4 regions of the Synechococcus sp. MIT S1220 genome follow, and region 4 is predicted to be linked to each of the others. Evidence: predicted binding sites of a transcription regulator. Region 4 holds the regulator's gene; each other region holds the start of a gene.
The links. Region 4 encodes NtcA, which controls nitrogen genes in cyanobacteria. Its sites were predicted from a motif close to GTANCNNNNGNTAC; they were not measured.

Region 1 (7,562 bases), 1.2 Mb from region 4:
CCTATGGTGCAATGGCTCGTGTTGGCAATCCGGATAATGTATCGTTTAAGTATGGTATTTATCAGATTTATCCAGAATCATTTGAGACGAAATATCACGGATTAGATTTCAGAATTGATAACAACACAGGTTACGCACAATTTTTCCAAATTGACGCCAAACTACCCACTCAGAATCTTATTCCAGCACGACAATCCGACGCCGGCCAAATTCGACGAACGAATCAAGGTGAGAACGCCAACGTGTTGTACCAATCACCACTCCCTCCACCAGTCCTAAAAATAGGCGGTTGGCTTGGTGGCGGTGTCTACGAACGCGTCGATGTCCTCGGAGAAACAACAAGCAACAACAATGGTGTCTATGGGCTGATGAGTATTCCGATCAACCCTGGAAAACTTGCGATGGATGGGCGGTTGTTTGCATCCGGTGGAGTAGGGCTCTCTGAAGATGTTCAAAGCTTCCGCAGAGGAGGCAACGCAGGTGTTGTACTGGCAGGAGTCTTCCCCAATCGCCCTTTTGACACCCTCGCCTTTGGATATACGTTTGCAGATTACAACCCTTCAACACCCTCGATTGGCTTTATAGCTGGAACCGAACACGCTTTGGAACTCAATTACAGTTTTAGCATTACACCTAATTTTCAATTAATGCCAAATTTGCAATTAATCATGCAACCATTAGGCGATGAATCAGCGTCAGCTGTATGGGTTGGAGGACTGCAAGCAAACCTTTCCTTCTAACTTTCGGAATGCATTAAAGTAAACAAGGGATTGATATATCATACACGGATTGAAAACCAGTATATTTTGCATTAAGTAGCAAGTGATAAAAATCTGATAACCGCATCAAATTAACATGCATTCATATACCTCAGCTGAACACACTCAATAGACACATCTTACATTGAATGAATCATACGTAGTGGAAAATAAAGTTTTTCAGTCAAAACCTAAATAAAGCTTAGAAAGTGACACGATATTGGCCGTAAAAAATAAACTATAAATAGAGATTCTCCGCTTCATGAACAAGCTTGGTCGCATCGTTGATGGATACGTGTTCAGCCATGCAGAAACCGGCGAATCCAGCTCTGGATCCTCAAATTCAGGGTCCGGCAATCATCATGATCATGGATCGACGAACTCAATACCAATCTTTGACCCTAATCCAACAAATCCTAGTTACTATCCAACCACTAATTTTAGCGATAAAAATCGATATGATGCTGATGCTCCTTACAATCAAGCTCCACACTTCAGTGTTCCGAACGGAATTGGGCTTCCATTAGCGCACAACTTTAATTTTGATACATTTATTAAAACTGAAAAAGGAAATAATCGCGACACCTACGATGCCGGATATGATCTTCCCTTATATTTTACTCTACCGAATATCACCGAAGAAGACTCCTATCAGTGGGATTCGTTTCCAGCAGGTGAGGCACAGCAGTTTCTGGTATTTAGTGTTGAACAAGATACAATTAATTCACGATCTCCCTACAATGGCGATACTGGAGAGAGCGTAGTTTTAAGGGCAGAATCAAGCTCTGATACTGAGCGTCCATTCACGATATCTTTATCTGTCACCCCATACAATGCTGGCCCCATTCCACATATCCATTGGGCGGAAGATGAAGCCTTCATCATGTTGCAAGGCGAAATGGATTCGTGGATCGGTGATCCTACGAAGGATGCTTACGAGCTTTATGAATTCCCAGAAGGAAATGACGTCACTGGTGACAATTTACCCGCAGATGTTCGAACACCACAACTAGAAGCAGACAACGTTGAAAATTACTATTACGGCCATCTGATGGCCAAGGATGGCGTTTACTTGCCACGGGGACATGCCCATGCTTACCGGAATGCAAGCCCCAATGGTGATCCACTCGTCTTCTTAACACTGTGGTCTCGCACTCCAGGATATCCAGACGGTGGAATCGAAGAATTTTTCACTCTAAGTGATCCACTTATCGGTCGTTTTTACGATACATCCAATGAGGCTGCCGGCTATGGAAATCTGTACAACAAGAATGTAGGTAGTGAAGATGGCATTAGCAATCAACAAAGATTTGTCGATTATTTTAATACGTTTCCAGAATATTATGTTGCGATGAGTAGGAATTTTGGCAGCTTTACAGCTGTTGAAAGTGACTCGATACTCGCTGCAGATGGCTCTGCTCTCACAATGGGTGGAAATTGGAATCCATCAATACCGACGGATACTGGAACATTTGCAACACCACCACCAGCGGCCTGGAATGAACAATCAGCGACACCATGGCTGGCAACACCTGGGGAAGAAGGATCGGATAGTTATTACACACCTCCCGCACCAAATGCCCCCTCAGAGGCCGTTAATTTCAGCACACCGTTTGATCCCGAGGTGATCCAGAGAGTTGCACTGCAATATGACCCTAATAATCAGAACGGTATTTCCCAGACAGACTTCAAGCAATCAACCGAGAAATTAGCCAACATTTACAACGAATCGAATGGTGTTAAATCAAGTGATCTTCTGCTTCCTCAATCAGCAGATGCAACCTATGAAATCCTGACTGTTTGGGATCGTTTTTCGAGCCTCGACAAGCTTAGAGACGATAAAGCCTTTAAAAAGACATTTCAACAACTGAAACGAGGCGGTAGCGTTACTCCAACCAACAGTAGTGTTCATAATGATCTGTCAGATAATTATGAATCAAATGCGCCAGAACAAATGCTCCTTGGCAAATTTGAAATCAAGGATGACAGCATCGATGCAGTTCTCTCCTTATCAGAAGAGCTTCGAGAAAAAACAAGGCAGGAGACTGGTAATCTTAGTTTTGATTACTACCTAGAGAAAGGCGACAATACAACAATTTATTACATCGAACATTACAAAGAAGGCAGCGATATATCACTTCACCTACAAAAGTCATACACAACTGAATTCTTTGCAGATTTCGCAAAACACCTCGAGAGTGGCTACCTGGCTGATGGACAAGTCACCATCTATCCAGTCAATACTCCGCAGGCTTCGATTTATATTGAGCAAGCAAATGGCATTGACATGTTCAAAGATATGCTCGAATCGATGCCAGATTTGAGCATGAAAGTTGAAGCACCTGAACCAAAAGATATTCAAACAGTTTACGTTACTAATCAGACAGACACCAAAGGATTTGGCTCATTTCTTCAATTCAATAATTCTCACAGCAAAAAGAAGGAATGGCTCTATGGAGTGATTGAGGTTGACAATGATTCAGGGGAAATCAATGGGGTTGCGCTTGGCGATCCAGACCAACCTTCAGAACAATGGATGAAAGAAGCAGGAGAAAATGCAACCTTGCTGTTTGAAACTTCAAGCAACAAGAATAATCATATGATGTCTCGCAGTGTTCAGGTCAACACGGGGGTCCACTATCTACCATTTAGAACCAAGTCGAAGCATCAAGACATTTTTAGTAAGAAGACCTTTGATTCTGATCTTCAACTTGATCTACCGAAGGATCGTTCCGACCTGAGTGTTGACGAAGACAAAGGAATTATCAATTATCATCACATGAGTGGTGCTTTTGGCAATGTCATCCAAGGCATGAGCAAAGTCACAAGCGTGATGCAGGAGGAAGGGTTTGCGGTGATTGATACAAGAGAGCAACCAAGACGCCAATTGCATGCGTCCTTCAGTGGCTTTGAGCCGAGTGAAGACTCAGACAAAATCAGTTTAATAAAATCCAATAAAAAAGGTAAGATCTATGACTTTGAAAAGGAGAAATTTGTTAAATCAAATTCAAACAATCTACAACGCATCATCGCTTCCGCTCTGGAATCCGATGATATGCCTTCTTTTACAAAGGATCATCTCACCATCGAAGGTGGAAATATCTATACGCCCGTTGTCCGGCATGAGGGCACTTACTTTACCCCTAACAATGCAACGACGAAGATCACTGGATCCAATGCCTTCGAAATGACAATTCACGACCAAATGTATGATTTCACATTGAATTTCTCACAATCCAATCAGATGCCGCTGTTGAACTAAGCAGTGGTGGGAGTCAGGCGCCGATGCAATTCGGCGTCTTCTCGGATAAGCCTTCTTAATTTGCGCTCAATCGCAATAAAAAAAGCCTGAGCTTTTTCAGGCTTTTTTGTTTAATCTTGCTTGTCAAGCAGCTAAGGACAATGAACCACTGAAATTGGGAAGCTCCGTCTCAAAAAGGTTGAGAAGGCGATCCACATTTTCTGGAGTTGAGTTATATCCCATCAAGCCAATCCTCCAGATTTTGCCTGCCAAGGTTCCGAGGCCCCCACCAACTTCAATGCCATGATTGTTGAGCAGATGCTGGCTGAAGGCCTTTCCGTCAACACCCTCCGGAATACGAACCGTGGTCAAGGTCGGAAGACGGTGCTTCTCTGGAACGAGCATGGAAAGGCCAAGACTTTCGAGACCAGCCCAAAGGGCCTCTGCGTTCCGGCGATGGCGAGCCCAAGCATTGTCGAGACCTTCGTCAGCGAGAAGACGCAGAGCCTCTCGCATTCCGAAATTCATATTCACCGGAGCTGTGTGGTGATAGACCCGATCACTTCCCCAATACTGATTCAGCAGGGACACATCGAGATACCAATTCGGCACCTTGTTGTTACGGGCGCTCATCTTCTCCTCAGCGCGCGCTCCCATGGTGAAGGGACCCAGGCCAGGAGGACAACTCAGGCCTTTCTGGCTGCAGCTGTAGGCCAGATCAACTTTCCACTCATCAATGGCAAGGGGCACTCCACCTAGCGAGGTGACCGTATCGAGGAGAAGCAGGCAGTCATGCTTACGGCATAAATCCCCGACCCCCGCCATGGGTTGACAGACACCGGTAGAGGTTTCGGCATGAACCATCGCAAGGATGGCGGGCTTGTGCTCAATCAGCGCAGCCTCAAGTTCCTCCAGAGAGAACCACTCTCCCCAGGGCTTTTCAATCGTCCTGACCTCGGCTCGATACCGACCGGCCATATCGGCCAACCTGAGACCGAAATATCCCTTCACCGCAACGAGGACAGTGTCGCCAGGCTCAACAGTGTTGGCGAGTGTCGCTTCCATCGCCGCACTGCCTGTGCCGCTCATGGGCAAGGTGAGGCGGTTATCGGTCTGCCAGGCGTAGCGAAGCAGCTCCTGCACCTCACCCATCAATTCGACGTACAAAGGGTCGAGATGGCCGATGGGTGTGCGCGAGAGGGCCTGGAGAACAGTCGGATGGGCATTCGACGGACCGGGCCCTAGAAGCAGTCGGTCGGGAGTCGCAATTGGAGCGAAGGCCTTTCGGTGACGGTCGTCGACGGAAGGAAGAGGGTTCGACACCAAGGACCTGAACGGTTGATCTGGCCGATGAGCCTACGCAGTCGTCCACCCCTCAAGACGGGATTACGACGGGTTTGAAACGCAGACGTCCGATCTGACTAGCGCTGACGCACATTTGTTTCGGCAAGACCACGGGCCATGTGATCAAACGGCTGTCTGATCGGAGCGAGCATTGAGGACGGAAGACCACCGGCCATCAAACGTTCGATCAGCACCTCCCCGAGCAGAACGATGCTCCGGACCGTTGGCCCCGTCGGCACGCCCAGGCTCTTGTAGGTGTCATCCAGACCATTAAGAACCCGCTCATTGAGAATGGTGATATCGCCTGCGACCAGTGAATAGCTCGCGTAACGCAGGAAGTAATCCATGTCGCGAAGACAGGCTGCCAACCGGCGTGTCGTGTAGGCATTGCCCCCTGGCAGAAGCAGCTCAGGCTCGTCGAGAAACAGGCGCTGACTGGCATCGCGAACAATTTCAGTCGCTTCGCGGTTGATCAGCTCAACCGCTGCAATGCGAACACTTGATTCATCGAGAAAGGATTCAATCCTTTCAATTGCCTGGCGATCGAGATAGCGACCGAGCTGGTCATAGCGACCAATTAACCCGGTGATGGCATCACGCATTCCCTGGGGTCTCCAGACAGTCCCTAGGCGGAAGGTAACACTGCTATTCAAGCCACCAACGACAGCACCTCGAAGTTGCTGCGAAGTTGACAGAAACGGTTACGCACTACTCCGTTCTCTCGAGCCGTGAGAAACATGGAGACAGGAGGGTGCCCCTTGATACAAAATGGGGTTTGGGGCATCTTTACGGTCCCAACTAACACTCCACAGGGCAAAACGTCTCCCCATGTCGAAAACACCCCAGGACGTTCTGCGTCAGATCAAAGATGACGGCATTGAGCTCGTCGATCTCAAATTCACTGACCTGCACGGCAAATGGCAGCACCTGACCGTATGCACGGACCTGATTGAAGAAGAGTCGTTCACAGAAGGGCTCGCATTCGATGGCTCGTCGATCCGTGGGTGGAAAGGCATCCAGGCTTCCGATATGGCAATGGTGCCTGATGCGAGCACAGCCTGGGTTGACCCGTTCTATCGCCATAAAACCCTCAGCCTGATCTGTTCGATTAATGAACCTCGAACAAATGAGCCCTACGAACGTTGCCCACGGGCACTCGCTCAGCGGGCTCTGGACTATTTGACCGGCAGCGGCATTGCCGATCAAGCTTTTTTCGGACCGGAACCGGAGTTTTTCCTGTTCGATGACGTCCGCTACAACTCCAGTGAAGGGGGTGCCTTCTACAGCGTTGACACGATCGAAGCCCCTTGGAACAGCGGACGAGTCGAAGAAGGCGGAAACCTGGCTTACAAAATTCAGTTGAAGGAGGGGTATTTCCCCGTCGCCCCGAACGACACAGCACAGGACATCCGTTCGGAAATGCTGCTGATGATGGGTCAGCTGGGTATTCCGATTGAGAAGCACCACCACGAGGTGGCCGGCCCAGGACAGCACGAACTTGGAATGAAGTTCGCCGAACTGATCCAGGCGGCAGACAACGTGATGATTTACAAATACATCGTGCGAAATGTCGCCAAGAAATACGGCAAGACCGCCACATTCATGCCCAAACCTGTCTTCAACGACAACGGTTCTGGCATGCATGTCCACCAAAGCCTGTGGAAAGGTGGCGACACCCTGATGTTTGGCGAGGGAACCGACGCGAACCTGTCTCAGACAGCCCGTTGGTACATCGGTGGCATCCTGAAGCATGCCAGGGCATTCCTGGCCTTCACCAACCCAACCACCAACAGCTACAAGCGACTGGTGCCTGGTTTTGAAGCGCCTGTCAATCTGGTGTTCTCCGAAGGCAACCGCTCAGCTGCGGTGCGGATCCCTCTCACAGGCCCTGCCCCCAAAGCCAAACGACTCGAATTCCGATCCGGCGATGCTCTCGCCAATCCTTATCTCGCCTTCAGCGCCATGCTGATGGCAGGCCTGGATGGAATCAAGAATCAGATCGACCCGGGTGCCATCGAGAAACGCGACCTGTTCTCGCTTTCTGAAGACGAGCTGCTTGAATTCTCAGAAAATCCCGAGAAGACCGTTCCGGCATCCCTGAATGGTGCTCTTGAAGCGCTGAATGCCGACCGTGCCTTCCTGACAGCTGGTGGAGTATTCAGCGATGACTTCATCGATAACTGGATCGACCTCAAGTACGAGGAAGTACAACAACTCCG
Region 2 (7,562 bases), 1.1 Mb from region 4:
GCTGATCTGCCCCACTGCCACATCGTTCTCGAGGCGCTCAAGCCGCGTGCGATTCCGCTCTGTTTCAGCGAGCCAGCCCGCCACCTTGAAACCGAAAGTGATTGGTTCTCCATGAATGGCGTGAGATCGCCCAATCATTGCAGTCGTTTTGTGGTTCCGAGCCAGGGTTCGCAATGCCTCAGCCAAGGCATCAAGTTCCCTCCGCAATAGAGCGACAGAACGTTTCAGCTGAAGGGCCAGGCCCGTATCCAGTACATCTGAGCTGGTCATGCCCACGTGAATGAATCGCCCGGCATCCCCCACGTGTTCGTTCACATTGGTGAGAAAAGCAATCACATCGTGACGAACCTCGGCCTCGATCTCGAGAATCCGTTCCACGGAGAAGGACGCCTTGCTTCGGATTGTGGTGAGTGCTTCTTCAGGAACGCGTCCTAGCCTGCAATTGGCCTCAGTGGCGGCAATCTCCACATCCAGCCAACTCTGGAACTTCGCCTGATCTGTCCAGATAGAACCCATTTCGGGCAAGGTGTAGCGCTCGATCAACGGGCTGCGCGGTCTCACAACCTGGTGAATCTATGAGGTCAACTGTCTGGATTCTCTTGTCCTGATGCCTAATGACTTGTTGACAAGAATTCAGGGTCGGATAATGGGGATTGAAAGTGGAGCGGTTCATTTCTGAGCGCCAGAGACGATCAACTCCACGCAGCCTTAAAGGGCCATGGCAGTAACGATTTATCTGCACTGGACAGCAACGGGATACGACTGGATTAGGCCCGGTCATTACCACTCGATTATTTCCGGTGATGGTGTTATCCATCGCTTTCATTCTTACAACGTTGATCTGCCAGCCCACACTTGGCGACGGAACAGCAACAGCATTGCGCTCTCATGTGCCTGTATGGGTGGCATGCCAGATCCTTGGACGGTGCCTCCTACAGATGCACAACTCAAAAGCCTTTGCTTTGAAGCTGCATCAGTAGCCCGTGAATGGGGGTGGTCAGCTGAGCAGATCAATCTCAACAGAGTGATGACTCATGCGGAGGCTGCTTCGAACCGTGATGGTCGGATCATGCATGACAATTACGGGCCGGTGATCTGGGGTGGCAGTGGAGAACGGTGGGATCTCCTACAGCTTGCGCAAAATTCAACAATCGACGGAGGTGATCAGTTGCGTTACTGGATTCGAGAATTCCTGGAGAATCCTGATGAAAAGCAAGCAGTAGAGGAAAGATTGACATTTCAAGGATTCACTGTAATCAAAGCCAAGGGGTCAGATCTTGCTGTCCAGATCGATCAAGAGGGACGCTCATGGGCTCGGTTGGTGGATCTACTCGAACGGTATGAAATCGCTCATGTTTGGGATGCCGAAAGCAAACGAATCCTTATCGGTGCCTTGGATGTGGCACCGACTTTTCGTGATGATGCGCTGCAGGCATCAATCGGTTGGCCACTCATTGACGTTGCTCTGCAGACCAGAACAGCACCGATCATTCTCCGCGGGATTCTGCGCCCATCAGAAGGGGGAGATCGGGCTTGGTGCCGCGTTGTCGAATTTGCTGAAGAGTTTGGAATTTCCGTTCGCTTTGATCCATTGGAACTTGGCGAACGGCGTGGAGGCTGAAGCGGCCGACTCAGAGCGCCGAGCTGTCACGGTCACCCGTGCGGATGCGTACAACAGACTCGACTGGGGAAATAAAGATCTTGCCGTCTCCGATCTCTCCGGTGCGAGCGGCATCACCGATAGCGGTCACAACGTCTTCGACGAGGTTGTCTTCGACAACAACCTCTATCTTGAGCTTCTGTAAAAACTCAACCGTGAATTCAGATCCTCGATAACGCTCAACCTGCCCTTTTTGACGCCCAAACCCTCTCACCTCTGTCACTGTCATCCCAATGATGCCGGCCTCGACCAGAGCCACCTTTACATCTTCAAGTTTGAACGGACGGATGATCGCCTCAACTTTCCGCATGGCTCCAAGCTTTTCCAACAGGATGACTGGGCCAGACCGGAAGCGCGTACTTCCTGTTACAGAATGGTGAAGTGAGTGGCCTTCTAGGTTCGTTCGATCTGCGGCTCTTATTGCTCCTTGACTGCATCTGCATCCGATCAAGCGACACGCACACCGTTGTATGGCGATAGGGCCATCTCGCATGCGGAATTGATTTGCTTCGAAAACCCCAGGCCTGGGCGACCTTATGAAGTGTCGATTAAATTGCCAGAATTCACCTGCAAGTGCCCCTTTTCGGGCTATCCAGATTTTGCGGTTTTGAATCTGATTTATCAGCCCGGACCAAAAGTTGTTGAATTAAAGGCGATCAAGCTTTATATCAATAGTTATCGAGATCGTTCAATTTCCCATGAAGAAGTAACAAATCGGATTTTGGATGATCTTGTTGAAGCTTGTGAGCCCATCTGGATGCAGTTAGAAGCAGATTTCAACCCACGAGGCAATGTTCATACTGTGGTCCGTGTCAGCCACGGTGAACGTCAACCGTGTTGACCTGCCTGAAGGAGGGTTGGTAATTCCATCGCAAATGCTGTGAGGTTACGGTTGCATATTCCGCCAACATGAAGCTGCTCCTTCGTTGCAATCGCCCAAAGCTGACGGGTTGCCACCAGGCTTAACCCCCCTCCAATCAAGGTCACTGCAAACCCTAGATAGACCAATGGAACCCCAGGATCACGTTTAAGCAGCAATCCGCTGGCAGGGAGGACGGACGCGACCCGCAGGGGAAGACCTTTGACGACGACGGCCTCGCCGCCCGGTCGCAAGAGTGCCAGACGTGTGCCGTCCTCATCAAACACCTGGACGGGCCCCTGCTCGCTTTCGAGGCTAAGTAGAACTGGCTGTGTCCCATCGGGACGGGTCGGAAGTACAAGTCCCCAAACCTGATCACCGAGTTCAGAGAAGGTTCGGAGCGGAAGCTGAAGCTCTGGGCTGCGGCCAATCTTCAAGGTGAGTGCGGCCAGAGACCAATCAGCTTGGTAGATCGTGATGCCACGATGGCGCAGCGGGTGATTCACACTGATTTCGCGATTCTGATCCAAGCCCCCGCCAGGCTCGACGAGATTGAGTGTTGAGCGAAATTGTTCAGGACGTCCTGCAGGATCCCGTTCGATTCGGAAGTCGGTGAGGGTGATGCTTAGCTGATTTTCTCCCTCTCGATTGAGCAGATCCAGACTGCGCTCCGGGGCGAGGAAGCGTTCCAGTCGGTTGCCTGCCAGTGCTCCCCAAGCAGCCCCCAACATCAATAGGACCAATCCCGTGTGGACGAGTAACGGACCGACCCGCCCGGAAACTCCTTTTCTTGCAGCAAAACGGCCTTCAGCTTTTCGGAGTTGCCATCCTTGGTTGTTGAGGACGACACTTAATCGATCAAGGCAGGTTTCTGGATCACTGCAGGTGATGCTTTCAGCGATGGCCAGTTTGCTGAGTTGACGAGGTGTGCCGTAATCGACCCAAAGGCGTGCAGCCTGGAGCGCCGGCCATTGACGCCGCCAGCTGCAAAGAATGAGCGAGATCCCCAGCCAGGAAAGAAGAAGCAGGAACCAGTTGCTCGAGTACACATGATCCAGCTGAAGGAGAAGGACCTGTTGGCCGTTCAACAAACCGAGCCAGCGGGCATCTGCATAGGCTTCGATGTACTGACCTGGGGCATCACCCTGAGGAATCGCCGTGCCGATGGCGCTAGCGAGAGCGATCAGCAACAACAGCACAATCGCCAGCCGTAAATCTGAAAGCCAGGCAGCCAGACGGTTCAGGGGATTGCGCATCGCGATCAGGCCCAGCGGGCAAGGAGCGTCAGCAAGCCACTGGACAACAGGATCACCCCGCTGATCGGAGGCACCCATCGACCAATCGGTCGCAAAGCAAGCAGTTTCGGAACGGCTGCGGCAAACGTACCCGCAAGCAATAGGGGAAGGACCTGGCCGATGCCGAAACTTGTAAGGAGGGCCATGCCAACGAGGGGACGGCCGCTTTGGGCGATCCAGGCCAGCAGAACAGCAAGAACAGGAGTCGTACAAGGGGACGCCGCCAGTCCGAAAGCCAGGCCTGCTGCGACTGGAGCAACGGACGCTGGAACTCGCTTTCGCCAGACTTCAGGGTCAGGTCCACTGGGAAGGGGCAGCCTCAAAAGCCCGAGCAGATTGAGACCCATCACCACGGCGAGAATGGCCACAAGCGTGGGGATCAGTGCAGGCACCTGCCCGTAGATCCTGCCAAGCAGACCGCTGAGACTACCCAGCAGCACCAGAGCTCCAACAATCCCACCGCAGAATGCGAGGCTCCGTTGCCAGGGTTGCCGCCCATCCTCAAACCCTGCCAGATAGGCCAGCGTCACGGGCAATAGAGAAAGAGAGCAGGGACCCAGACTGGTCAGAGCTCCGCCTGTGAAAACAAAGGCCAGCGTGAGTGGACCTGGATTGAGCAGGGCGGATTCCAGCAGTTGTTCACTGCGCTGCGCCAGGTCGGATAGCAACAGCAGATCCAGAGGGGGTCACGCGGGGCTGATCAAGCCTATCGAGCCCGTTGGGTGGAACTGTGACGTCCAGCGTTACGACCTCCGATCAGCCCTGTGGATTCCATCGAGCAACGGATCAGGAGTCCGAGGATGATCAGGCTTGACATCAATGAATTACCGCCATAGCTGATCAGTGGTAGCGGTAACCCTGTTGTTGGCATCGAGCCAGACGCGACGGCGATATTGAGAATCGATTGCCCAACAAGAATCGTGCAGCATCCGATCGCCACTAGGCGGGCTTGATTGCTGCGGCAACGTAAAGCGACACGCAATCCCACCCAAGCCACAAGCATCAAGAAGAGCAGAAGCATCAGGGAGCCAACAAATCCAAATTCCTCGGCAAAAACTGCGTAGATGAAATCCGTGCTTTGAATCGGCAGGTACTGCAACTTCTGCGTAGATAGTCCATAACCCTGGCCGACCATCCCACCGGAGCCGATGGCTAGAAGACTCTGGACAAGTTGATAGCCGTCTCCCATGGGATCTTTCCAGGGATCCAGGAACGACACCACACGCAACCGTTGATATTCGTTCAAAAGAATGCTGGTTACCCCGAGAGCGGTTCCCGCGATGGCGGTGCCGAAAAGGCTTCTGAGGCGAAGGCCAGCGGCCAGTGCCATCATCCAGAGGGTGAGACCCATTAAGGCTGCTGTCGACAAGTTCGGTTGCTTCAGGATCAGGAGCAGCAATCCAGCGAAGCTACAGAGCCAAAGCAGTTTTTCGTCAAGTCCGATGCGTTTCCAAGGCGCAAAAAGATTTGCGGCTTGCAACACCACGAATGGCTTGACCAGTTCCGAGGGCTGAATCTGAAGGGGGCCAAGCACGAGCCAACGACTCGCTCCATTGACTGTTGTTCCCATGACGAGGGTGGCGGCGATCATCAGGCAACCGACCCACAAGGCTGGTCCGCACCATCGCAACCAGCGTCTGAGACTTGTGCTGATAGCGAGCCCCAGAAGGCTCCAACTGGCAACAAGCCAGATGGCCTGCCGCTTGATGTAAAAGGCTCCATCACCTAGCTCACGCAGGGCGACCCACCAGCTAGCGGATCCGAGAACCACAAGGCCTGCCACACTCCAGAAAGCAGCGAGACCGACCAGCAACCGGGCTTCAGCAGGCCACAGCTGCCAAGGAAGTGGGAGCAGCCGTTGCATTAAGCCTGGCTGCTCTCTGCTCCGTTCCCGGACTGATCTGCGTTGGGTGACGGAAGCTGAGGACAAGAATTCTTAACGCATGCCGGAGTGATCCCATTGAGCCGTGCCGGCCATCATTTGCCAAGTCAGTGACACGGGATTGGAAGATCTGCTAACCGGGTCAATCGACGCTCAAGCAGCCCGAAGACGCTCGTGCTCCACTTCCCAATGCACAAATTGACCCCAGGATTGTTGGCGGACCCAACACCGACCACCTCGACACTGAATCACCTGAAAAGGAGGCAGATCACACGGTTGGTTCTCCAGAGTGACGAAGCTCCCTGGACGCAAGAGCTGCACCACATTTGGTTTGGTTGGCAGCTGGTCGGACACGACCTGAAAAAACGGGTGGGAAGATCCTCTAGGTGAATTTCGCTGGAAGCCCTGGATGAAGGGTTTTCTTTGGGATCAGGTCTGCTTTTATGGCGGAATGGCGTCAAAACAGAGACTTGATCTTCAGCTCCTGACGCTCGGTCTGGTTGCATCACGCCAGCAGGCCCAACAATTAATCCGTGCGGGCAAGGTCAGAGACATCCGTGGAGAAATCTTGGATAAGCCTGGGATGGACGTTCGCATTGATTGCGAGTTGAAGGTGGAACAACCCCCTCGTTTTGTTTCAAGAGGCGGATACAAGCTTCTTGCTGGGTTGGAAGCGTTCTCAATCGAGGTCAGAGAGCGCGTGTGTCTTGATGGGGGAATCTCAACCGGTGGTTTTACTGATTGTCTGCTCCAACATGGTGCCAGTCGGGTTTACGGGGTGGATGTTGGCTATGGGCAGACGGCCTGGAGCCTGAGAACCGACAACCGCTTGGTTTTGCGTGAACGCACCAACCTGCGCCATCTGGATGCATCGTCTCTTTACCAAGATGGTGATCCCTGGCCGACATTGGCTGTCACTGATGTGTCGTTCATTTCTCTTCGCTTGATCTTGCCGGCCTTGAGACGGTTGCTTTCCGGCGACGATCCCGAAGCCCTCGTGCTGATCAAGCCTCAATTTGAAGTCGGCAAAGGCCATGTCGGCAAAGGAGGTGTGGTTAGGGACCAGACGGCCCACCTCGATGCGATTGAGAGCGTTCTTGCAGCAGCTTCGGAACTCGATTGGTACCCACAGGGAATCGTGGCTTCACCAATCACAGGACCAGCTGGAAATCATGAATACGTTCTATGGCTTGCGACAAGACAACCGACCACACAATTACCGATTCTCACAAAACTGATTGCTGAGACCTTTTTATCAGCACCGAAAAATTAATCCAATCTCCAATAAAAAAACCCAACCAAAAATGGTTGGGTTTAGAGATTCAAACTAAAAATCTGATCAATTACCAACGTTCACTTGGAATCGCCCCGTACACAATTCCACCTTAATGATGCGACCTCCTTGTTTCTGAATACGCTGTTGCTCAGCGAACCAGCTGTCATAAGGAACCCACTTGGTGAAGAAGGTATTTTGCAATTCTCGCTGTGTCCGAACCTTTTCAGGACTAGGGATACAGGCGGTGACTTTGAACATCCGCATGGGAGTCAGTTACCCAGTCCAGAGCAGATGTAGTCGAAATACACGCCCATCTCCTTACCAGCATCAGCTCCAACCAGGGAGGCCGTGACCTCTTTCATCGCCTGGATGGCTTGGACAGTCGCGCCAATGGGAACACCAAGGGAGTTGTATGTTTCCTTGAGACCATTCAGCACTCTCTCGTCGAGAATGGAAGTATCTCCGGCGAGCATGGCGTATGTGGAATACCGGAGGTAATAGTCCAGATCGCGGATGCAGGCTGCATAACGGCGAGTCGTGTACATGTTGCCGCCCGGACGAGTGATATCCGAATAAAGCAGAGCCTTGGC
Region 3 (7,562 bases), 460 kb from region 4:
TGGCGCTGCTGTACTGCCGCGGATGTGCCGCTCGTCAGGGCCATGGATCCATTCTCCTGGAACAGATCGAGCGGGATGCCAGAGATCACGGTATTGAGCGTCTCTCAACGGAGGCCAGTGCCATGAGTCGCCCTTTGCTGATAGGTAGGGGCTGGCAATTGATCGCCCCGGAGACCATTGAAATCGCTGGGGTGAGCTTTGTGCGTTATCGAATGGAGAAGGTGCTGCGCCAGCTGCGGAGTTGATCCAGCACGGCACGGGCTGCTCCGCTTTGGATCAAGGATTCCGCAGAGTTGATTCCGGATGCCAAATCGCTGGCCTGCCCGCTGAGCCAGAGGTACGCCCCTGCGTTCCAGCGGGTGGCACTGCAGAGAGGCCCTTTGTTGTCCAACGCATTTTCAGCTTGTTCGGTCCAAGTCTCCAGATTTGTCCATTCCACATCCTTTTCGTGGCAGCCATGGTCTCGAGGGTGAAGGATCTTCCGTTCGGGGATGCCATCGGTCACGGTTGCTGTGATGCAGGCTCGTCCGATCGGAAGATCTGTACCGCCTTCCAGCCCTTTGACGGTGACCAGATTGGTTTCACCTGCCTGATGCAGGGCATCCCAGGCTCGACTCTCTGTAGGGGGATGGACAAAGCCACTCACCAGCAGATGCTCACCTTGATGAGCAGTCCAGAGGAGCTCCAGGCTGGCAACTGGTGGACGTTTTCCTAGGTCTTCCCGGTAACTGATCAGGCTTTCCGCGAGCGGAAAATGCTCGGGTTGGTGCAACAAAGCAAAACCATGGGCCTCGAAGCCCTTTTGAACGTCTTCGATCGCTACTCCTGACAGATCGAGGCCAAGGGTCTTGAAGAGTTCCTGAGCTGTGACTCCGTATTTGATCGGCATACGGGAGCCACCTTGCAGGACCACCGGTTGCCCTGCTGCGAGAAGAACGAGCGCGGTGAGGGGATAGATGGGTGCTGTGCGTGTTCGGCCGTCAAACGGCATGCCAAAACACACTGGAGGAGTGGCACCTGCCGCAGATTTCAGAACCGGACCCAAGTCGCGGTATGTGTCGAGCATCCCGGCGAGCTCCTGGGGTTCTGGCCGCCGGATGCGATGGGCAATCAGGAAGGCTCCGATTTGAGCAGGAGTGGCCTCTTCGTGAAGGATGAGCTCAAGAGCATCAGCGGCTTCTAGCCGTGACAAACCCCGGCTGGTGTGTTCGCCACTGCCAACCTTGCGGAGATGCTGTTTGAAGCGCTCCTTCCCTGTTGGCGGGCTGAGAGTCACGGCGACCTGAGTCACTTAGGCGGATGTTCAGCAGCAAGCGGTACTGCTGAGTAACAATTTTTACACCTTAATTTAACTGTTAGCGCAGACGTCCAGACCCTTCAGGGTTCCGTGACGGGGATGGTGAGGATGATGCCGTCCTTCGGCGTAGTAGAGACGTTCTCGGAGTAGTGAATTATCTGGACGCCAGCTGCACAAGACACGAGCCATCAAAGTCATAAATTTTTGTAGCATCGATTGCATTTTTGTGCATTAATTGTTTTTCACTTATTTCAGCATTTGTGGTAGTTGCGTGCAGTTGCAACTGCTGCTGAAAAACGACGCGTAAGCAGTGAATTTCGTAGCTGTTGCTTCAATTTGTTCCCCTGGATTGCGAGAGCTTCGAATTACTGCTTTAAAAGGCAGTTTTTCACCAACCAGCTAAAACACCAAACATCATGAATGTTACGGCAACTCTTATGGCAGCAAAGAAAGCCAAAGGTATGAGTTTCGCTGACTTAGAATCAGCGCTTGGGCTTGACGAGGTTTGGATTGCCTCTTTGTTTTACGGTCAGGCCACGGCATCAAAAGAGGAGGCTGATAAACTTGCTGAATTGCTATCTCTTGAACCAGATGTAACTGCAGCAATTCAAGAATTTCCCACTAAGGGAAGTTTGGATCCTGTCATTCCGACTGACCCGCTTATCTATCGCTTTTATGAGATCATGCAGGTTTACGGGATGCCAATGAAAGATGTAATTCAAGAAAAGTTCGGAGATGGCATTATGAGCGCAATTGACTTTACCTTGGACGTTGAAAAAGTTGAGGATCCCAAAGGGGATCGAGTTTCGATCACGATGTGTGGCAAGTTCTTACCCTATAAAAAGTGGTAATTAATTTCTTATGTAATAGGAGTTGACGATTAGATGTTTGATCTGGGGGGAACCCCAGATTTTTAATTTCGAAATTGTTGTCCTAGTTGTTTCAATGCTTGCTCGCGACGTTCACCTTCAGGCAAGCTTTTGCTTAATTCTAAAAGACATTTTTGGCTTGTTGGCGTAGCTATGCAGCCCAATGCCAGTAAAGCAGCTTTAGCGAGAGCATCTGAACCGTGTAGGCTAATTGCTGTCAAGCGTTCTGAGATGATAGATCCATCTCGGCGTTGTAAGAGTCTGACTGCAGCAATCGCCACTGCATCTCGAAAATCTGCGAGCGGTTCTTCACAGAGTTGCAGCAATTGGCTATCGCTCAAGAGATGGGCACGGAAGGTGAGCATTTGGAGTCCTGCAAGTCTTCTCTTGTGGGACGGATGGACCAGACTTTCTTCCACAATTGATTGGGGGACATCAGCTCCCCAGCAGCCAAGTGCTTCAAGAGCTGTAAGGACAATAGTTTCATCCTTTGCTTTCAGTTGGCTTAAAAGCCAATCACGCGCATTTGGTTGATGGCAAAGGCCTGCTGATAATATAAGTTCCTGTTTAGGACCATGTTGATCAATTAGTTTTTTGATGTGAGGCCATCCTAGTTCTGCAAGCATTCCTAGCTTTTCACAAACCGCAAGCCTCAAATCAATAGAAAGGCTGGGAGAGTAAATCTCTCCCAGCCAAAATGGGTCTAATGGTTTACGCCTTGATTGTGACAAACTCTCCCACAGGGAAGCTTCTTCAGGAGGCTTCAAAATGCTGCCTCAGCGAGCACCAAGTTCTGCAGCGAGTTCGCGCTCAAGTTTTTCATCATGTTCTGGAGGAAGTACATTCTCCATTTTGGTGCGATGTGTACTGTAAAACAGCATACCAATGAAGACCATCCCACCGATGATGTTTCCAATTGTAACTGGGAAAAAGTTCCAGAAGATGCATTTCCAGAAGGGCACTCCAGAACCAAGCAGGGGTCCTGCTGTATGCAGAAACTGATTGACAACAATGTGTTCCATGCCCATCGATTGGAAAGCCGTGATTGGCAGCCAACAAGCAAGAATTTTCCCTGGGACACTTTTACTGACCAACGCCATTGTCACTCCAAGGCATACAAGCCAGTTAGCGATCACACCGCGAACAATGGCAAGAAAGAAGCCAAGCCCTGCAAGATTTTCGTATTTGACAATGACATTGGCTTTGTTTAAAGCAATGATTTTTGCAGCTACCTGTTGCCACATACCTCCTCCATCAGCTGCTGAAGCAGGATCCACTGTTCCACCACTTGTAAGGCTGATGGCCATTAAGCCCGCTGCAACAGCAGTGCCAATCCAATTGCCGAACCATACCCAAGCCCAGTTTCTCCACGTCGCTTTCCAAGTGGTCTTGCCCGCCCATGTCGCCATCGGTAGAAGTGCAAAGTTACCGGTGACCAGCTCCATGCCAAACAGCACGATGCTTGCGAAGCCGAAGGGGAAGAGGAAAGAACCAAGCCAAGGGTTTTTGCTGGTGAGACCTACTGTCAGAGCAAGAATGACAGCAAGGCCAAGGATTGCCCCTGAATAAAAACCTCGCAGTAGTAAGTCTTTGACGCTGACAGTAGCTTTCTTGCCACCGGCACCAATCATGCCATCGACAAGTTCATTGGGAAGAACGTAATCCATCGGTTGTATTGGAAATGTTGAAGTAAAGGACGGAATCAGGTCGGAGCCTCAGCTTCGAGTGTTAAAAACGGATCAGCCCGACCTCTGGGGCTCAAGTAGTTGACAGTGGGAGAAAAAGCACTTTGGTGAATAGCCATCACAAAGGAATGTGGTTGGTCGGGTTTTGTAGATCCGTGGCTTCAAAACGAAGCGCCACGAATTCAAAATTTTTACGTGTAATTTAATTGCTTATATGATTCATGAATCGAGAGAAGAAGTCAGTACCACCTTCATTTCCTAAGCTTGGTTTCGATTTTATTTTGGCATCAAATTTTTCAAGAAGTAAACCCTTAAGAACTGAATGGATGTCTTCGGCAGGAATTGCTTTGTGAAGAAGGGATCCCATCATTGGATTTGATCCTTGCGAGCCTCCAATAGTGATCTTATAACCTTCACCCATAACACCTTCACTGTTTTTAGCCTTTGTACCAGTTAAACCAATTGACCCCATATCTGCTTGTCCACAATTGTTTGGACAACCAGTCCAATGAATTTTCACATGTTTTGGCAACTCAAGCTCGGAGTCAAGTTTTTCAGCAACTAAAAGCGCCTGATCTTTAGTATTGGTGAGAGCAAATCCACAGTATGTGTTGCCTGTGCAAGAAACAGTCCCCGCTGATATTGCTTGGGGATGAAGTGGAAAACGTTTGAGGAGTGGATCAACTTTAAAAGATTCTAGTTTTTGTTCGGGTATTCCTACAATGATAGCATTCTGTTCTTCTGTCAATCTTACTTCACCGGAACCATAATGTAAGCTTGCTGTTGCTAGATCTTGCAGATCTTCAGCTTTAAGTCGACCGACTGGTACGTGAAGGCCTGCAAAAAATTGACCTTCTTGTTTTTGAGGATGAATTCCATAATGTGAACGAGGCTGATCGTCGAAAATTGATCCTGGATCAGGAGTAAGAGGGCCGAAGCGCTCTTCAACCATTGACCTAAAACTTTCAAGGCCTATGTTGTCCAAATATAATCTAAACCTTCCCTTAGGACGTTTATCTCGTTCACCATTATCGCGCCAAATCTTGATAACTACTTCAGTGATTTCGCAGATTTGGTTTGGTTTAACCCAAGCATTTAGTGGGATGGCATAGGCGTTCAATTGAGAGGATAGAACTCCTGCAATCCAAACACTGAACCCCATTACACCATCCAATTCAACAGGGTGGAAAATAATATCATTATGCAGTAAAAAATTATCTTTGGCGCCGGCAACAGCGGTATTCCATTTCCTGGGTAAATTAGAAAATTCTGGATTGCCCTCGCAATTGTTAGTTAGAAAATTCTGTAGCTCGGTTGTATATGGGCGGGTGTCTATTATTTCATGGGGATCAATTCCTGCGAGGGGATTGCCTGTGACATTACGAGGATTGTCAAAACCTGACTGTATTGTACTTAAACCAGCCTCTTTAAGTCGTTTAAGAATTTCAGGTAGATCACCTAATAAGACACCCCTTAGTTGTAAATTTTGTCGAGTAGTAATGTCACAGCTTCCGTTATCACCATAACGTTCAACTATCGATGCAATTACTCGAAGTTGCATCGATGTGACCACCCCATTTGGAATTCTCAGGCGGAGCATAAACTTCCCAGGTGTTTTTGGGCGCCAAAACATTCCGTACCATTTAAGGCGTAGCTGTAAATCTGTTTCATCAACTTCTTCCCAGCCGATTTCAGCAAATTTTTCAATCTCACTACCAACAAGCAAGCCGTCTTTGGCAGCTTTGTTTTTTTCTATTTTATTGAGTTTTTTGCCTTCTAAGTAAGGTCTTGATGAAGCGCTGGTAGTCATGTGAAGATTGAGGAAATATTTATTTGATTGCTCAGCAACGAATAAGCAATCAAAATAATGTGGACTAACAGCGTTTCAAAAAAGAAGGAACGCTGTCTTCTTTTTACAGGTCATGACAACTTTTTATTGGTAGCAAAAAGAACAGTTTTCGAAATTGCTCTCAGCCCGGGCTGGCGTTGCCGTTTTTGTTGTCGCTGCTACATCTTGTGTGCGAGACGAACGCCTAAAAGTCACTTTCAGTGAGTCAATATTGGCGTCCAATCTCGCCAACCATGCGCACGGCGCCTTGTCGGATCATTTGCCAAACCCGCTTCATTGCAGCAAAGTCTCGGTCCAGCTCGCTTTGGAAACGGGGCTCGCGAGATCTGGCCGACTTGCTCTCCAGTCGATGACGACGGGAATAACGGCGATGAGGCATGAGTCGTTTAGACGACAGAATTCAACTATGAGATCAGCTGCGACGGCCTCTGATCCGTGGCCATTGTTACGGAAACAGGTCTCCCATCAGGGTTGTCGTGCTCTTCGTCTTGTTGTTCATGGTCGTCCAGGGGGCATCGTTCCGGACTGCCTGCTTGACGTTGCCGAGACGCTTGCGCTGATTCGTGCGTCGCCTGTTCAGCTGGATGCTCTCACCTCCGGTTCCGATTTTTCCTCTCCATTGCAGTCCTCCTGGCTGATTCCACTGTTTCTGCTGCCCGGATCCCATGTTCGTCATGACATCCCTTCGATCCGCCGAACAATCCGCAGTCGTGGGGAAGACGTGACCTCACTGCCTTTTCTCGGTGCATGGCCCCTCTGGTGGGACCTTGTCGGAAAGGATCTGAGACTCCAGCCAAAGTCTGGTTGCGTCACTCTCCTGCACCATCCTCTGCGGCCAGGCCTAGCCAACCGCTTCCTTGATTCCCTATCTCAGCGCTTGGGATTCCCGGTGATGGCCTTTGATTGCTGGTCAGAGCGTCGTTACACCGATGAATTCAGGCCCTATCCACTGGCCTTGGCACCCAATCGGATGACTGATGCTCTGCAAGCGTCCGACGACAGCCCAACCTTGCTTGAACGGCCTCTCCTCCGCCAGGGCCTAATCGATCTGCTAGCCGCACTGCCGTGACCGACGTCAAGACCGGAACCGTTTATCTCGTGGGAGCAGGGCCTGGCGATCCAGAATTGCTCACCGTCAAAGCTCAGCGCCTTTTGAACAGGTGCGATGCGCTGGTGTACGACTCCCTGGTCCCGAAAGAGGTTCTCAATCTCGTTTCCGAGGGATGCGAACGGCATTTTGTCGGTAAACGGCGGGGACATCATTCCGTTCCCCAACCCAGTACGAATTCCGTGCTGGTTGATCTTGCTCAGAAACATGCCTGCATCGTTCGCTTAAAGGGGGGTGACCCTTTCTTGTTTGGTCGTGGTGGTGAAGAAGCCGCCCATCTCGCCCAGCGTGGAATTGACGTGCAAGTGGTTCCTGGTGTGACCTCAGGGATTGCGGCCCCGGCTTATGCAGGTATCCCGGTGACCCACCGCAATGCAGGCTCCTCTGTCACCTTCGTGACCGGTCATGAGGAGATCGACAAGCGTCGCCCTTCGGTGAACTGGCGTTCGCTGGCTACGGCAAGCGATGGGCTTGTGATCTACATGGGTTTGCACAACCTGCCGCGTATTGCAGATGAGCTGATCGCGGGAGGGCTCGCAGCCTGTACGCCTGCAGCTGTGATTCAACAGGGCACCGTTGAGGGTCAGCGATGCCTGAAAGCGCCCTTGGGAAAAATCGCTGAGGAGGCACGCCTGCAAGCGTTCCGGTCCCCTTCGATTGTTGTGGTCGGTGCTGTGATCGAGCAGCAAGTCGAGTCCTGCGCACCGTCTCCGGCAGCGGTCACGATGCCGATTCCGTTTTGATTGGTGATTCG
Region 4 (7,562 bases):
AGCACACCCTTGACGGAAACCAATATTCTGGTGGGAGAATAGACTTCGAAGATGCCATCTCTCCAATACTACTGATTGCAGGAATGCAATTTTGAATCCGACCACCGCCAACCTAAAGGTTGGCGGATTTTTATGCAAAGAAATCAATGACAATTGAATGAGGCAATTAAAAGAATTTAAAACTAATATTATTTTTTAAGTGCAAAGTATAATCAATGAAGTTTGGTATTTTTAAGCCCTCGTTCAATTGTGACCAGGCCATGAAAATGACCATTCAGCGGCTTAAATACGCGCCAAAGTGACCCGCTCGGGTTGATGCTGATATTTACCCTTTCTATCGCTGTACGTTGTATCACACGGATCTCCTTCAAAGAACAACAATTGACAGATTCCTTCATTTGCATAAATACGGCAATCAGCCCCTGAACTATTACTGAATTCGAGGGTCAAATGTCCCTCCCAACTCGCCTCTGCAGGTGTTGTATTCACGATGATCCCCAACCGAGCGTAAGTGCTCTTGCCAAGGCAGATCACCGTGATGTTGGGTGGAACCTTCAGCTTCTCAAGTGCCACGCCCAGCCCGTAGGAATGGGCTGGAAGGATGTAATAGGAGCCGTCCTCATCCTCATGCAGAGGTGTCGGCTCCAGATTGGCAGGATTGAATCGCTTGGGATTCATCACTGTCCCGGGAACATGCCGGAAAATCATGAATTCCTGCGGAGACAATCGCAAGTCGTATCCGTAGGACGAACAGCCGAAGCTCAGAACGGGACGTTCGCGTTGATCGGGATCAAGGTGGCGAACAAGACCGTCTTGGAATGGCTCCAACATTCCCTGGCCGGCTTGCTCAGTGATCCAACGGTCGTTTTTCAGCATCAGAAACCTCGCCGCAACTCCGTCACCTGATCAGCCATCTCCATCACACTGGGAGGAATCGCAGGACCGGTGATGATCACATCCATCGAGCCTGGACGCTGCTGAAGGGTGCTGACGAGATCATCCTCTCTGAGATAACCAAGACCAACAGCAAGACCAATTTCATCGAGCACCAACTGATCGAGATTACCGCTGAGAAGGTGTTGACGACAGAGCTGCCAGATCTCATCAACCGCTTCATGGGCATTAGCCTGATCTGGTTCTGTGAGACAAGCCTGCACATCAGGTCTCAACCAGACCAGACCTCCGCAGAGGCGAACACAGTCCTTCGGCCCCTGGGACACGCCCCCTTTGAGAAATTGTGCGATCAGAACACGGCTGCCCAGGCCTGCCGCTCGCATCGCCTGGCTGAACACCGTTGAGAAACTTCCCCGGTAAGGGGCGGTATGAATCTGGAGCTGACCTTCCGGAGCAACCAGTTGCAAGGGAGATCGGAGCGCGACTGGACGCAATCCGGCACGTTCAAGGGCCCGATGATCCTTGTTGCGGGAATCAGGAGATCTCTGGCTTGTGGACAGGCTGACGGTCATCGCATTAGCGGTCGCCAGGCTCTGACCTGACTGACCTTGAATGTAGCGGTGGAAAGCAAGTCCACAACCATCCCTACACTACCCATAGCGTCACCCCATGAGGGTGTCATCCAGCACCTGCCAGGCTCTGGTTCTGTCGACTCCTGCTTTTCGATGGGCGAGAACAGACCGAGCCGCTCTGATGGCCGTGGTGCCAAAGACCTGCGCCGTTTCGAGATCAACTGGAATCCGATGGGTTTTGCCCTCAGTTCCCTGATCGTGCGCACCGGTCGAACTGCCGTGCTCTGCAGCGTGTGCCTCGACGAGAGCGTTCCACGCTGGCGTCAGGGGGAGGGTCTCGGCTGGGTGTCCGCCGAATACCGCTTGCTACCCGGCTCCACCCCGCAACGGCAAAGGAGGGAACTCCTGAAGTTGTCGGGCCGCACCCAGGAAATACAGCGGTTGATTGGTCGCAGCCTGAGGGCGGTGCTGGACATGGAAGCGCTGGGGGAACGGACGCTCTTGATCGATTGCGATGTGATCCAGGCGGATGCCGGCACGCGCACTGCGTCGATCACAGGCGCCTGGCTGGCGGTGCGGCAGGCAACACAACTTTTGATGGCACAGGGTCTGATCGATCGTGATCCGATCCGTCAGCAACTGGCCGCTGTGTCCGTAGGACTGATCGACGGATGCCCCTTACTCGACCTGGATTACAGCGAAGACAGTCATGCGGAGGTTGATCTCAATGTGGTGATGGCGGCCGATGGGCAGTTACTGGAAATCCAAGGCACAGCGGAGGGAGCACCGTTCAACCGCCAACAACTCAATCAATTGCTGGACCTTGCTGAACCCGGAATCAACACGCTCATGGTGGGCCAAAGGCAGGCGCTGGCGGACCTGCATGGGAATCAGTAATAACTGTTACAGGATGAACCTTCGCCGATCTTTACCTTTCGAATAGTTCACTGGACCCAGCGTCTAAACCATGAGCGCAGTTAGCAGTGGTTTCAGTCGCTATTCCCCTCAGGTTCCGGCGGCCACATCAACTTCGGAGAACGCCAGTCGGTCGCTGCTTGAGGTCATCCGGGATCTCGATGGAGCCAGCACCGAGCTGGTGGAACGCAACAAGACAATCTTCTTCCCTGGCGATCCTGCCGAGCGGGTTTATCTAATCCGTCGCGGTGCCGTTCGGTTATCAAGGGTCTACGAATCCGGGGAAGAGATCACGGTGGCTCTTCTGCGTGAGAACAGCTTGTTCGGCGTTCTGTCTCTCCTGACAGGCCACCGTTCCGATCGCTTTTATCACGCTGTTGCCTTCACCCGCGTGGAAATGGTGACTGCCCCAGCAGCTTCGGTGCGCGCGGCGATCGAGGCGGATACAGGAGTTGGATTGCGTTTGCTTCAGGGCCTGTCCAGCCGGATCCTACAAACCGAAACCATGATCGAAACGCTCACCCATCGGGACATGTCCTCCCGTCTGGTGAGTTTCCTTCTTGTTCTTTGCAGGGACTTCGGGGTGCCCGACGACCTGGGCATCACCATTGATCTACGGCTGTCCCATCAGGCGATTGCTGAAGCGATCGGATCCACCCGCGTCACAATCACCCGTCTGCTGGGAGACTTGCGCCAATCAGGTCTTGTTCAGATTGATCGCAAGAAGATCACAGTCCTCGATCCGATCGCCCTGGCCAAGCGGTTCAGCTGAGTCTTCCGCTGTGCGGGAGCCGCTCCTGTGAGCGGTTGGCTGCTCATTGCAGCACTACTCATTCTGGGTGGTGTTCTCTCAACCTTGGGAGATCGGCTTGGAAGTCGTGTTGGCAAGGCACGCCTGAGTCTGTTCAACATGCGGCCACGTCGGACCGCTGTTCTGATCACGGTGCTCACCGGCAGCCTGATCAGTGCTCTCTCCCTCGGCCTTTTGCTGCTGGTGAGTCGTCAGCTGCGAGTCGGTCTATTTGAACTTGATGAACTGCAGCAACGGCTGACTGATAACCGCCAGGAACTGAGCAGCAGCCGAAAACAACTGGAGACGAGCCGTAATGCCCTCGCGGCAGCCGAGGCAGAACGTCTTAAGGCTCGCGCAGAAGTTCAGGAGGTGGAAACCAAGCTCACCGAATCGAAGGAACGGGCCGTCACGCTCCGCAAAGCGATAGCTCCCCTGCAGAAGGAACGGGTCCGACTGGAGGCCGAACAGAAACGCCTCAGTCGCGATATCCAAGCCCGCGATGCCGACATCCGTCGCACAGAGGCTGAGCTTGAACAGGTGCGTCAGCGAATTCGCGATGGTGAGAACGAGTTGAAGCAACTGGAGCGAAACCTGATTGCCCTGCGGCGGGGCGCCGTGGTGCTCCGCAGCGGTCAAACCCTCGCCAAGGCCACCGTTCGACTGGATGATCCAGGGCAGGCAAAAAGTGTGATCGACCGGCTCCTCCAGGAGGCCAATCTCACCGCTTACAGCCGTGTCAGACCCGGTGAAGCCCCTGACCGACAGATTCTTCTCCTGCCACGCAGCGACGTGGAACGCCTGAAGACAATGATCAGCAAGCCGGGAACATGGGTTGTCTCCATGCGTTCAGCCACCAACGTTCTGCGTGGGGAAAACGTGGTCTATGCCTTCCCTGAGGTTCGGCCGAACCGCACGGTCGCCCGCGAAGGAGATGTTCTCGCCACTGCAACGCTGGACGCGGATGCTCGCTCACCGGAAGCGATCCGAACACGACTCAATCTGTTGCTGGCATCCGCATTTGCAGAGATGCAGCGCCGGGGCTCGCTCACCGAAGGGCTTCAGTTCGATGCCAATGCAGTGGGGCAACTGGCGCAGTCCCTTGGCGAGGATCCGCGAGAAAGAGTCACCCTGCAGGTGATCGCCGCAAGGACCAGTGACAGCGCAGATCCAGTGTTTGTCGCGATTCGGGTGGCGCGATGACCCGCGTCGCTGGCCTGGACCCCGGCCGCAGCAAATGCGGTCTCGTTCTTGTGGATGTTGATGGTGCAACCGTACTCAGCGGGGCGGTGCTGCGCAGCGACTCCGTGCTTCCGACCCTGAAAACATGGCACGGACAGGCTCCGGTGCATCTGATCGTGATCGGAGATGGCACCGGAGCCAAGGGATGGGCGGAACGCCTGCAATCGCTTGCCACGATTCAGACAGTCAACGAACGGGGCACCACCCTGCGCGCCCGAGCGCGATTCTGGGAGCTCTGGCCCGCCAAGGATTGGCGGGCTTTGCTCCCCTTTGGCATGCGCGTTCCACCTGGCGAACTCGATGCCATCGCAGCTCTCTTGATGGTGGAAGAACACCTTGAAATCACCTGTCGATGGCCGATTCCCAGGCCATTGTTCAGAACCGAGCCCGCACCGTGAATACATAATCCCCACCTGGCTCCAACTTGTAATCCGCGCGCACGAGAAAACGACGCAGGGCATCTTGAATCAGAGCTCGGCCCAAAGAGGGTTCCACTGACAGTTCACCGCGGTCGAAACACCAGCAGAACTCCCAGTGAAATCCTCCTGCCGCCACTTCTCCCTCCAGCAATTTCTCCTGGAAACACTGGCGCAAGACGCGCAGATGAGCCGTGGTCGCCGGAAGAGCCGTCATCGGCTGTTCACCAGATCCTCCGGACGCAGACTGTTGATTCGGTTGCCGGCCCGTTCCAGACCCAGGCGTTGGATGCGCACAATGCCATCGATCACTTCATCCAAGACGGATGAAACGAGAGGTTGTTCCGCATTGTTGAAGCAGCCCAGAACATGAGAAACAGTGCGAGCTTTTCGTTCCGCAGGGTTATCGGCCGGAGCTCCGATCCCGATCCGCAGCCGAGGGAACATCTGCATGCCCAGATGCTGGATCGTGCTCCTTAAACCGTTGTGACCGCCGGCACTGCCCTGGGCGCGCAATCGCAGGCGCCCGAGGGGCAGATCCATGTCATCAACGAGGACAAGAAGCTGCTCCGGAGTGAAATCAAACCAATCAAGAGCAGCACGAATCGATCGCCCGCTGTCATTCATGAAGGTTTGAGGCATTAGCAGCCGCAGCCTCTGCTGACCAGCACCAATGTCAGCGACGAGCCCATGCAACTTGGACTGCTGACGAAAACTGACGTTCTCCCTGGCCGCCAAACGCTCTAGGGCCATGAATCCAATGTTGTGGCGGGTACCGGAATATTTGGATCCTGGGTTACCTAACCCAACCACCAGGCGAAGGGCCGTTTCCATAACGCACTGCGATCAGGAACTGGGTGGGAGGCTGTCCCCAGACCGCTCTTCGGAACCAGCAACCTCCTCTGGATCAGCCATCGCTTTGTTGATTTCTCGTTCGAACTCCTTTGAGGCCGATTGAAAACCTTTAAGAGTTTTGCCAAGCGTTCTGCCGAGTTCAGGCAAACGCTTCGGACCAAACACAAGAAGAGCAACGGCGCCGATCACCGCCATTTCGGGAAGACCGACGCCGAAAATGTTCATGGGATCAGATCAGCCCAAGCCATTCCAATTGACATTGATCCCTTCCAGGATCAATGACTTGTTGTACAGCTGAAGAATCACAAGGAGGAAGACCAGGAACAGCACCATGAAGATGCCCATCACCGGAGTGGTACCCCAGCCAGGCACCACCTTGCCGTACTCGGAGTTCAAAGGGCGGAGGAGATCTCCCAGACGGGTGCGTTGAGCCATGGCGACGCTCGGTCTCGGGTCGTGTGAAGTCTGGATACTGTAGGGGCCGGCTCCGGTTTGGGGTTGATCCTGTCGAGAGATGTGATGGAAAGTTCCTCACCAGCCATGTCCGTCGCCATTGGCGTGCTGACCGTTCTGCTTGGGCTCACTGGTTTTGGGGTGTATCAAGCCTTTGGCCCTCCATCGAAGGGCCTGGATGACCCATTTGATGATCACGAAGACTGACGCAGGATCAGCTCCGTCAGCTCTCCCGGCTGGATGGTGATCCGGTTTGATGCATTGGATGCCCCGGACGATCGCCGTCTGATCGTCCAGGTCATTCCCGGTTCCCATTCACAGCGGCTTGCTCCTGGGTTGAGGACCCGCAGGGCAACGCCGTCAGAATCGGGCAGCATCGCCAGGGGCACCAAGTCCTTCGGACACCCCGGCAGAAAACACGCATCTTCAACCCCATCCGCTGGGCCCCACCAACCGGGCTCACGGAAGGCGAGCGCGGCCTGGGGAACCCCATGACGGGACCAGATGCTTTCCAGGGGCATCAAACCCAGACGATGGCGATGCACACCCTGATCGGCACTGGGATCGGGCCAGGTCGGCCCACGCAGAAGGGAAACCCCCATCCGATCTGGAACACCGTCTGCACCCTGCGGACCATCCAAAAGCATGGCGAGTCCGCCACCTGGCGCTGCCGTTTGGGACGCCATCCAGGAAATCACTGGAACCTCCCAACGGGCCTTCTCACGATCCGTGGACCAATGCGCTGGACGTTCGAGCACGCCACCACTGGTGTCTGCAGCGAATCGCACAGCCTGCTGAGCGAGCGGCAGCTCGAGTCGCAGCAGCTCATGGCGCTGCTGCCAATGGACAGTGCACACCAGCTCCAACCAGGCACAGTCCGCACAAAGCCTCACATCCAGTCGACAAGCACTGCTGCCAATGCGGACCTGCAACCTGGCATGGGCCACAAGAGGGCCTTGTTCCAGCCATTGCAGCTCTGTATTCATCTCCACAGGGAGAGGATGCTGGCGATAGTCCGCAGGTAGATCCCAGGCGTCCCAGAACTCGCCGCGATCCCGAAAGCGACGCATCTTCAGCGGATGAGCCAGCTGGGCATGACCTTCGCAATTACGGAGCTGCAACACCCCCTCAGAAGAGATGTCGCAAGAGAGATGGTCATTGCGGATGGTCCAGACACCGCTCCCGATGGCCTCCACCTTCACCTCACCTCGCACGGGGGAGACCGGTGGTTCCGAAACATCAGACCGCTTCAGTGCCAGAGCAGACATCCCATGCTGCCTGGGCAGTTGCACCCAGGCGCCGCCCCCAAACGCCCCCTGCTGGGGAAGCCCTTTCCCCCGTGCTTGCCAGACCCCATCGGGAACGCGCAGCACAGGTGACCAGGCTGCTAACGGTTGCAATCCCAGCCAGGCTATTTCAGCGGCA

Region 1: glnA (type I glutamate--ammonia ligase) is a predicted target of NtcA. The motif match lies at 6,095-6,108, and genes of this name have one in related genera.
Region 2: SIB64_RS15630 (P-II family nitrogen regulator) is a predicted target of NtcA. The motif match lies at 2,017-2,030, and genes of this name have one in related genera.
Region 3: cynS (cyanase) is a predicted target of NtcA. The motif match lies at 1,617-1,630, and genes of this name have one in related genera.

Annotation. Positions count from the first base shown of each region.
Region 1 covers NZ_CP138939.1:2,103,069-2,110,630, forward strand. The annotation lists gene SIB64_RS10780 (carbohydrate porin) at 1-740, shown strand, start outside; gene SIB64_RS10785 (antibiotic biosynthesis monooxygenase) at 1,021-4,020, shown strand; gene SIB64_RS10790 (pyridoxal-phosphate-dependent aminotransferase family protein) at 4,144-5,322, opposite strand; gene SIB64_RS10795 (allophycocyanin subunit beta) at 5,421-5,945, opposite strand; gene glnA (type I glutamate--ammonia ligase) at 6,172-7,562, shown strand, end outside.
Region 2 covers NZ_CP138939.1:3,093,569-3,101,130, forward strand. The annotation lists gene purB (adenylosuccinate lyase) at 1-543, opposite strand, end outside; gene SIB64_RS15625 (N-acetylmuramoyl-L-alanine amidase) at 719-1,621, shown strand; gene SIB64_RS15630 (P-II family nitrogen regulator) at 1,632-1,970, opposite strand; gene queF (preQ(1) synthase) at 2,088-2,501, shown strand; gene SIB64_RS15640 (cytochrome c biogenesis protein ResB) at 2,489-3,775, opposite strand; gene SIB64_RS15645 (cytochrome c biogenesis CcdA family protein) at 3,781-4,494, opposite strand; gene SIB64_RS15650 (FtsW/RodA/SpoVE family cell cycle protein) at 4,521-5,678, opposite strand; gene SIB64_RS15655 (hypothetical protein) at 5,850-6,050, opposite strand; gene SIB64_RS15660 (TlyA family RNA methyltransferase) at 6,148-6,969, shown strand; gene SIB64_RS15665 (phycobilisome linker polypeptide) at 7,036-7,236, opposite strand; gene apcB (allophycocyanin subunit beta) at 7,242-7,562, opposite strand, start outside.
Region 3 covers NZ_CP138939.1:410,528-418,089, forward strand. The annotation lists gene SIB64_RS02010 (N-acetyltransferase family protein) at 1-245, shown strand, start outside; gene SIB64_RS02015 (anthranilate phosphoribosyltransferase family protein) at 206-1,291, opposite strand; gene SIB64_RS02020 (cyanate hydratase) at 1,349-1,486, opposite strand; gene cynS (cyanase) at 1,714-2,148, shown strand; gene SIB64_RS02030 (HEAT repeat domain-containing protein) at 2,211-2,933, opposite strand; gene SIB64_RS02035 (formate/nitrite transporter family protein) at 2,943-3,833, opposite strand; gene SIB64_RS02040 (ferredoxin--nitrite reductase) at 4,054-5,661, opposite strand; gene SIB64_RS02045 (DNA mismatch repair protein MutS) at 6,107-6,769, shown strand; gene cobA (uroporphyrinogen-III C-methyltransferase) at 6,766-7,551, shown strand; gene moaB (molybdenum cofactor biosynthesis protein B) at 7,529-7,562, opposite strand, start outside.
Region 4 covers NZ_CP138939.1:870,860-878,421, reverse strand. The annotation lists gene SIB64_RS04065 (hypothetical protein) at 1-42, shown strand, start outside; gene dcd (dCTP deaminase) at 283-876, opposite strand; gene SIB64_RS04055 (cob(I)yrinic acid a,c-diamide adenosyltransferase) at 876-1,466, opposite strand; gene rph (ribonuclease PH) at 1,620-2,363, shown strand; gene ntcA (global nitrogen regulator NtcA) at 2,434-3,153, shown strand; gene SIB64_RS04040 (DUF3084 domain-containing protein) at 3,181-4,374, shown strand; gene SIB64_RS04035 (resolvase) at 4,371-4,811, shown strand; gene SIB64_RS04030 (DUF3146 family protein) at 4,789-5,046, opposite strand; gene pth (aminoacyl-tRNA hydrolase) at 5,043-5,663, opposite strand; gene SIB64_RS04020 (TatA/E family twin arginine-targeting protein translocase) at 5,676-5,909, opposite strand; gene psbH (photosystem II reaction center phosphoprotein PsbH) at 5,919-6,119, opposite strand; gene psbN (photosystem II reaction center protein PsbN) at 6,204-6,344, shown strand; gene SIB64_RS04005 (alpha-mannosidase) at 6,332-7,562, opposite strand, start outside.